2 regions of the Sphingomonas alpina genome follow, and region 2 is predicted to be linked to the other one. Evidence: riboswitches for the same ligand, from Rfam matches in the RefSeq annotation. Region 2 holds a riboswitch; the other holds the start of a gene.
The links. Region 2 has a riboswitch for cobalamin ahead of metE (5-methyltetrahydropteroyltriglutamate--homocysteine S-methyltransferase). Riboswitches for the same ligand answer to the same signal wherever they lie in the genome.
Positions count from the first base shown of each region.

Region 1: it holds a riboswitch for cobalamin, as region 2 does, so the genes downstream of both, H3Z74_RS13775 (TonB-dependent receptor plug domain-containing protein) here and metE (5-methyltetrahydropteroyltriglutamate--homocysteine S-methyltransferase) in region 2, are expected to answer to the same signal.

Region 1 covers NZ_CP061038.1:2,983,479-2,987,277, forward strand. The annotation lists gene H3Z74_RS13770 (ABC transporter substrate-binding protein) at 1-250, opposite strand, end outside; gene H3Z74_RS13775 (TonB-dependent receptor plug domain-containing protein) at 250-2,169, opposite strand; cobalamin riboswitch at 2,305-2,513, opposite strand; gene H3Z74_RS13780 (hypothetical protein) at 2,626-2,772, shown strand; gene putA (bifunctional proline dehydrogenase/L-glutamate gamma-semialdehyde dehydrogenase PutA) at 2,935-3,799, opposite strand, start outside.
Region 2 covers NZ_CP061038.1:157,351-161,149, reverse strand. The annotation lists gene metE (5-methyltetrahydropteroyltriglutamate--homocysteine S-methyltransferase) at 1-2,051, opposite strand, end outside; cobalamin riboswitch at 2,203-2,427, opposite strand; gene H3Z74_RS00665 (ABC transporter ATP-binding protein) at 2,584-3,441, shown strand; gene H3Z74_RS00660 (TOBE domain-containing protein) at 3,419-3,694, shown strand.

The DNA of each region.
Region 1 (3,799 bases), 2.4 Mb from region 2:
TGACTTCTTCCGCCGTCCCTGCCGTAGACGGGTAACGGCGCGCCACATCGGCGGCGATCGAACTTGCCGCCGGATTGTGCGAATATTGGCTGATCGCGGTAATCCGCGCCGGATCGACCAGCTCGATCAGGATCGCATCGGCACATGGATTGGTCGAAACGATCCCCCCTTGTGACCCGCCGCCCGCACCGTCGCGCAACGGCGCAGAGCACCCGGCGAGCAACAGCGCGAGCGGCAGGAGCGCCTTCATCAGTCGAACTTCACCCGCACGCCGCCATAGGCCGCGCGACCATAGGTGCCGTAGCCACGCACGACCTCATATTTTTCGTCGAACAGATTATCGACGCGGCCATAGATTTCGAAGCGGTCGGCGACCGCGATCGAGGCGCGAAGGCCGGCCAGAACATAGCCGTCGAGCCGGCTGAAGTTCCCGGCATCGTCATAGCTGTCGCCGACATGGCTGACCGTCGCGCCCGCCGACAGGCCGAACGGGAAGCGATAGTCGATCGAAGCGCTGACCGTCTGATGCGGGCGGCGGGCAAGGTCCTTGCCGAAATTGCTGCCCGGCGAGCGGTTCTCGCTGTCGATATAGCTGTAGTTTGCCGTGAAGGTCAGCGCGTCGACCGGCCGCAGCGCGAGTTCGAACTCGACGCCTTCGGCCCGCGTGCGAGCAATATTCTGGTAGGTGAAGGTGCCGAGATCGAAATCGATCTGGTTCTTCGTATCGCGGTTGAAATAGGTCACGCCGACGCGCGCCGCGCCCGACAGGAAGGATTGCTCCACGCCCACATCATAGTTGCGGGCCGTTTCAGGCCGCAGCGCATCGCGCGCCGGAACGCCGGGAGTGGCCGGGCCAGGCGTACCATAAGGGCCGTAGAGCTGGTACAGCGTCGGCGCCTTGAAGCCCTCGCCATAGCTCGCGCGCAGCGTCGTGCCGGTATCGAGCGCCAGCGCAGCGCTCGCGCCGAACGTGGTCCGGTTGCCATAGGCCTTGTGGTCGTCGTTGCGCACGCCGCCAGTGATTGTCAGCTGCCGTACGGGAGTGACGATCAATTCGCCGTAAAAGCTTGTGACCCCGGTGCTGTAGCGCGTGGAGGCATCGGCGTAGCGGCTATTCTCATGCTCTGCCCCGGCGACGACGCGTACTTGGTCGATGACGCGGAAATCGCCCTGATATTCGTAGCGCTCCGTGCGGCCGCGTCCGATAAAGGACGGCTTGGTGCCGAACGCCGGATCGTAATTGTCACGATCGACATCGGCGATGGTGAAGGCGATGCGGTTCTTCAACCGATCGTCGAGCAGGTTCACATGCACGCCGGCATAGCCATAGAGCTCCCGCGCGGTGGAATATTCATTGGTGTCGGCCAAGGTGTAGTTCGGCGCAGGGAAGCCGTCGAGATCGGTACGGCTGTTCGCATAATAGCCGCGCAGGTCGAGGCCGATGCCGGGGGTGAATTCGACACCGACTCGTGCTGTCGCGCCATATTGGCGATAGCCGTCACGCTCGTTGCCATTGGCCGCGACCGAAATGCCGTCGGTGCGGACGTAACCGCCGGTCAGCGAGCCCGAGAAAATACCGCTCTTGCCCGAAATCGCGGCATTGGCGCTGACACTGTCGGCATAGCCATACTCGGCATTGGCGCGTGCCTGCAGCCCCTCGGTCGGCCTTGCGGTGATGATGTTGACGACCCCGCCGATCGCCTGGCTACCCCAAGGCACGGAGTTCGGCCCGCGCAGGACCTCAATCCGGTCGATCGATCCGGCAAAGAGATTGCCGAAATCGAACGCGCCGGCGGGCGATGAAGGATCGTTGACGCGAACGCCGTCAATGATGGTCAGCGTCTGCGCGTCCTCGGCGCCGCGGATCCGCACCGCGGTGACGGTTCCAATGCCGCCATTGCGCGACACAGTGACGCCCGGTGTGGTGGCCAGCAGGTCGGAGACGCTGACGGTCTGACGACGCTCGATGTCGGCGCGCGTGATGACCGTGACGGCCTGGCCGACCTGATCGATCGGCTGCGCCACGCCGGTCGCGGTGACGACGATCTCTTCGCTCTTCGCATCGGCGATCGCGATCCCATCATCGCTCGGCGTGGTGTCTTGCGCCATGACCGGTGTCGCAGTGAACAGCACTGCGCCGGTCAGCAAAATCTTACGGTATTCGAACATGGTATGCCCCTTTGCATGGGGCCGGGTACCGGGTGTCAGGAACGACATCCGGCCAACGGCCCGATTCCATGTCGTTCGCTCAAAGGTGCCCCATCGGGGTTTGCCCTCGTCCGCACCGGAACTCCCGCCCGCGCAGTGGATCGACCGTGTCGGGCAGGTCTCCTGACTTCCGGGTCTTCGCGTGATGCTCCGCCTTCCCAGGCCCGATCGGCCCAGTGGCGTATGTGGAGCACCAGCTCGCCGGTTACAGTTGCGGGAACAGCGTCGGATTGGCGGCCTCTCGCCCGCGCACCGAACTTCCCTTTTGCTTCCCGTCTCCGGGAACCCGTCACGACGCGGCCCCTACGCGGCTCGTCACCGATGTGCAACCAAGTGCCGCGATCCACGTTAGTAAATTTGCAGGAAAGGAAGGGGATAAGGAGCCATTCGCAGCTCATTTCCTTGAAGGAACTGGTCGTGAGAACGTTTGAATTGAAGCATTTGCCACCTCAGCCGCCCCAGGATGTGGGACGGACCATGGCCCCCGGCGCCGGCCTCGTGGTCGCCGCCATCATTTCGATCCTGCTATGGGCGGCGATCGGCGGAATTATTGCCGCGCTCTGATACCAGGTTCATGAGCCATGATTGATAGCCCTCCCCTTCAAGAAAGGGGCTGAGGAATATGGTATCGTCGATGATGAGGGCCAGATCGGATTGCGGCAGAACGAACCTGCCCTCCGTTCGAAACGAACGGCGGGATGAGGCGCCCCTTCAGCCCATCACGCTTTAGCTCGCCAGCAAGGTCGCATTTCCCCCGGCCGCCGTCGTATCGACGCACAGCGTCCGCTCGGTCGCGAACCGCGCGAGATAATGTGGCCCGCCGGCCTTGGGCCCCGTTCCCGACAGGCCTTCGCCGCCGAACGGCTGGCTGCCAACCACCGCGCCGATCTGATTGCGATTAACGTAGATATTGCCGACCCGGGCACGGGCGACGATGCGCTCGATCGTCGTATCGATGCGGCTGTGCACGCCAAGCGTAAGGCCGAAACCAGTCGCGTTGATCGCATCGATCACCGCATCCAGATTTTCGGCAGCGAAGCGCACGACATGGAGCAGCGGGCCGAAATGCTCCTGTGACAGGGCCGAGATCGCGGGGATGCTGAACGCGGCAGGAGCGACGAAATTGCCCTGCCCGACCGGCAGATCCAGCCGGCAAACAACTGCGCCACTCAATTCGTTGCTATGCTTCTGCAACGATGCGCGCGCCGCCGCATCGATCACCGGGCCGACATCGGTCGACAATTTGCGCGGGTCGCCAATAGTCAGCGCGCGCATCGCACCCGAGATCATCTCCAGCACGCCGTCGGCGATATCATCCTGCAGATACAGCACGCGCAGCGCCGAGCAGCGCTGGCCGGCGCTTTGGAAGGCGGACTGCACCACGTCGCGCGTGACCTGCTCGGACAAAGCCGAGCTGTCGACGATCATCGCATTCTGCCCGCCGGTCTCCGCAATCAGCGGCACGATCGGACCGGTGCGCTGCGCCAGCGTCAGGTTGATCGAGCGCGCGGTATTGGTCGATCCGGTGAACACCACGCCGCCGATGCCGGGATGCGCGACCAATGCTGCGCCGACCTTGCCGTCACCGGGC
Region 2 (3,799 bases):
AGCAGCTCCATCTGCGACCGTGCGGTTTCGATCGAGATCACATCGGTATCCATCGCGCCGATCGACGGCAGGATATCGTTGAATTCCGAATAGCACATATGGGTGTGGATCTGCGTTGCATCGGCCACCCCGGCAGCGGAGAGGCGGAAGCATTCGACCGCCCAGTCGAGATAGGCCTGCCAGTCCTTGCGGCGCAGCGGCAGCCCTTCGCGCAGCGCCGCTTCGTCGATCTGGATCGCCTTGGCGCCGGCCGCTTCGAGATCGGTCACTTCGTCGCGGATCGCCAGCGCGATCTGCCGGCAGCTGGCGCTGCGCGGCTGATCGTCACGCACGAACGACCAGTTGAGGATGGTGACCGGGCCGGTCAGCATGCCCTTCATCGGCCGCACGGTGAGATCCTGCGCGTAGCGCCACCATTCGACCGTCATCGCCTTTGGCCGCGACACGTCACCGAACAGGATCGGCGGCCGCACGCAGCGCGAGCCATAGCTCTGCACCCAACCCTGGCGCGTGAAGACGAAGCCGGCCAGTTGCTCACCGAAATACTGCACCATGTCGTTACGCTCGAACTCACCGTGCACGAGCATGTCGAGGCCGACTTCTTCCTGCCAGCGGATCGCGCGTTCGGTTTCCTCACGCAGGAAACCTTCATAGGCCGCATCGTCGATCAGGCCCTTGCCGTGCTGCGAACGCGCCTGACGCACTTCGGGAGTCTGCGGGAAGGAACCGATCGTCGTGGTCGGGAACAACGGCAGACCAAGCGCGGCCTGCTGCTCGGCCTGGCGGATGGCATGGCCCGAGCGGCGCTGCTGCATGTCCGGCGTCACCGCCGCGATCCGTGCCGCGACCGCCGCGTCATGGATACGCGGCGAGGTGCGGCGATTGGCCGCGGCCTGTGCCGATGCAGCGAGCGGTGCTGCGACGCTGTCGCGCCCCTGGTTGAGCGCACCCTTCAGAACGCTGAGTTCCTCGATCTTCTGCACCGCAAAGGCCAGCCACTGCGCGATTTCCGCATCGATGCCGGTTTCCAGCGCCAGGTCGATCGGCGTGTGGAGCAGCGAGCAGGACGGCGCGAGGATCAGGTCGCGGGTTGCAGCGATCGGCTCAAGCCGGTCGAGCAATGCCGTCAGGTCGGCGCGCCAGATGTTGCGCCCGTCGATCACCCCGAGCGAGAGCAACAGGCTTTCCGGCGCCGCGGCGAGCACGGCACCGAGCTGTTCCGGTGCACGCACCAAATCGACATGCAGGCCGGCGACCGGCAGCGACGTGGCGAAGGACAGATTATCCTCCAGGCCGCCGAAATAGGTTGTCAGCATCAGCTTCACGCCGCAGCGCGACAGTCGGTCATAGGCGCGAGTCAGCGCGTCGCGCTGACGATCGCTGAGGTCGAGCACCAGACAGGGCTCATCGATCTGCACCCATTCAGCGCCGGCCGCGGCGAGCTGGCTGAGCACGGCGCTGTACAGGCCGACGACCTGGTCGAGAAAGTCGAACGCGTCGACGTCACGCGTCTTGGCCAGCGACAGCCAGGTGACCGGGCCGAGCAGCACCGGGCGCGTCTCGAACCCCTGCGCCCTGGCTTCGCGATAATCGTCGACCGCCTTGGCCGTCGTGAGCGAGAGGCGCTGTCCCGCAACCAGCTCGGGCACCATATAGTGATAATTGGTGTCGAACCATTTGGTCATTTCCTGCGCGGTCTCGCCCGCTCCATGGGCATGGCTGCAACCCGCATCGTCGCCGGTCGACCCACGCGCCATGGCGAAATAGGTCGCCAGGTCAGCGGTGCCTTCGGCGGCGGCATAGCGTTCCGGGATCGCCCCGAGCATGACGCTGGTGTCGAGCACATGATCGTAGAGCGAGAAATCGTTGGACGGCAGCCAGTCGGTGCCGAGCGAACGCTGCCGTGCCCAGGCCGCGGTGCGCAGGCCGGCAGCGGAATCGAGCAGTTCGGCTTCGCTCGACTTGCCGGACCAAAAGCGTTCAAGCGCGAATTTCAGTTCGCGGCGCGGGCCAATGCGCGGGAAACCCAATGTGGCAATCGTGACGGTCATGATCTTCATACCCGATGAAGGGCGAAGCGCCAGGCACGGACACAGGCACATGCGCCCGGACCACCCGAACCGGGGCCTGGCCACGACATGCAAGCGACCAGCCCGGACACCCCGCCGGTGGACGTTATCAAGCCCCCCTCCCCGTATCGGGGAGGAAGCGCCGGGCGAGGCAGGTCTCCTGGCTCGCGGGTCATCACGTCGGCCTGGCCTTCCCGGTGGCTTGACGCCGCCAGTGACACTTGATGGCCGCCGCTCGCCGCTTACAGTTGCGGGGGCAGCGCCGGCATTGTCCCTGGATCGCTCCACGGCCGCACCGGCTTCCCGTCTTAGCTCCACGAACGACATGTCCGCGAAGAACCTCGACGCCGCAGCATCCCAGCGAATGACTGCGGCGTCAAGTAAGATATAAAGATATCTTTATATTGTTATACCAGTTCGCCAATCGTTACCACCGGCGTGGTATGGCGCATCGCATTGTAACCGGTTACTTGAAGCCCCTGCGACCGGCGATCAGCGTCGGCGGGAGAGGTTGATGGCGGACGTACGGCTGATGCAAGCCTCGAAATCCTTCGGGACGACCGAGGTGCTGCGCGACGTGAATCTGGAAATCGCGGACGGCGAGTTCATCGTGTTCGTCGGCCCGTCGGGCTGCGGCAAATCGACCCTGTTGCGGGTCATTGCAGGCCTTGAGGAACTGACGCGCGGCGAGGTGTCGATCGGTGGCCGGACGGTCAACGACATCGCGCCAGCCGATCGCGGCATTGCCATGGTGTTCCAATCCTATGCGCTTTATCCGCATATGAGCGTGCGCGAGAATCTGGCCTTCGGGCTGAAGCTGCAGCGCCTGCCCCGGGCGGAGATCGACGCGGCGGTCGAGGCGGCAGCAGCGACGCTCGACATCGGTCATCTGCTCGACCGCAAGCCGAAGCAATTGTCCGGCGGGCAGCGCCAGCGCGTCGCGATCGGCCGCGCGATCGTGCGCAAGCCGCAGGTGTTCCTGTTCGACGAGCCGCTGTCCAATCTCGATGCGGCGCTGCGTGTGCGGATGCGTTACGAATTTGCCGGGCTGCACAAGACGCTCGGCACGACGATGATCTATGTCACGCACGACCAAGTCGAGGCGATGACGCTGGCCGACCGCATCGTCGTGCTGTCCGCCGGCCGGGTCGAACAGGTCGGCACGCCCGCCGAACTCTATGCCCATCCCGACACGATCTTCGTCGCCGGTTTCATCGGGTCACCGAAGATGAACCTGCTGCCCGCGACCCTGATATCCAATACGGCCAGCGGCGCGGTTGGTCCGGCTGGCTGGGGGCGCGGAGATCCGCACCAACATCAATGCGAGCCGCCTGGCGCCCGGGGCGGCAATGACGCTTGGCATCCGGCCTGAACATTTCATGCGCGACGGCGAGATCAACCAGGTCGACACGATCGTGCGCTTCGTCGAATCGCTGGGCAGCGCTCATTTCGGCTATCTCGATCTCGCCGGACTGGAAGAACCGCTGACCTGCGCGCTTGCCGAACGGCCGGCGACCGGCTCGGTCATCACCGTCACCCTGCCGCCCGAACATCTCTATCTGTTCGATGCGAACGGCTCGGCGCTCGCCCGGCCGCGCAACGCATCGGCGCGGGACGCCGCCTGACGCCGACCTGTCACTCCGCGCCGAACCAGTCGATCGGGTGGCCGGCGCGAGGGGAGTCGCGGCCATCGCCAGATCCGATTTTCCGCTGTTCTCCGGAATAAAAAA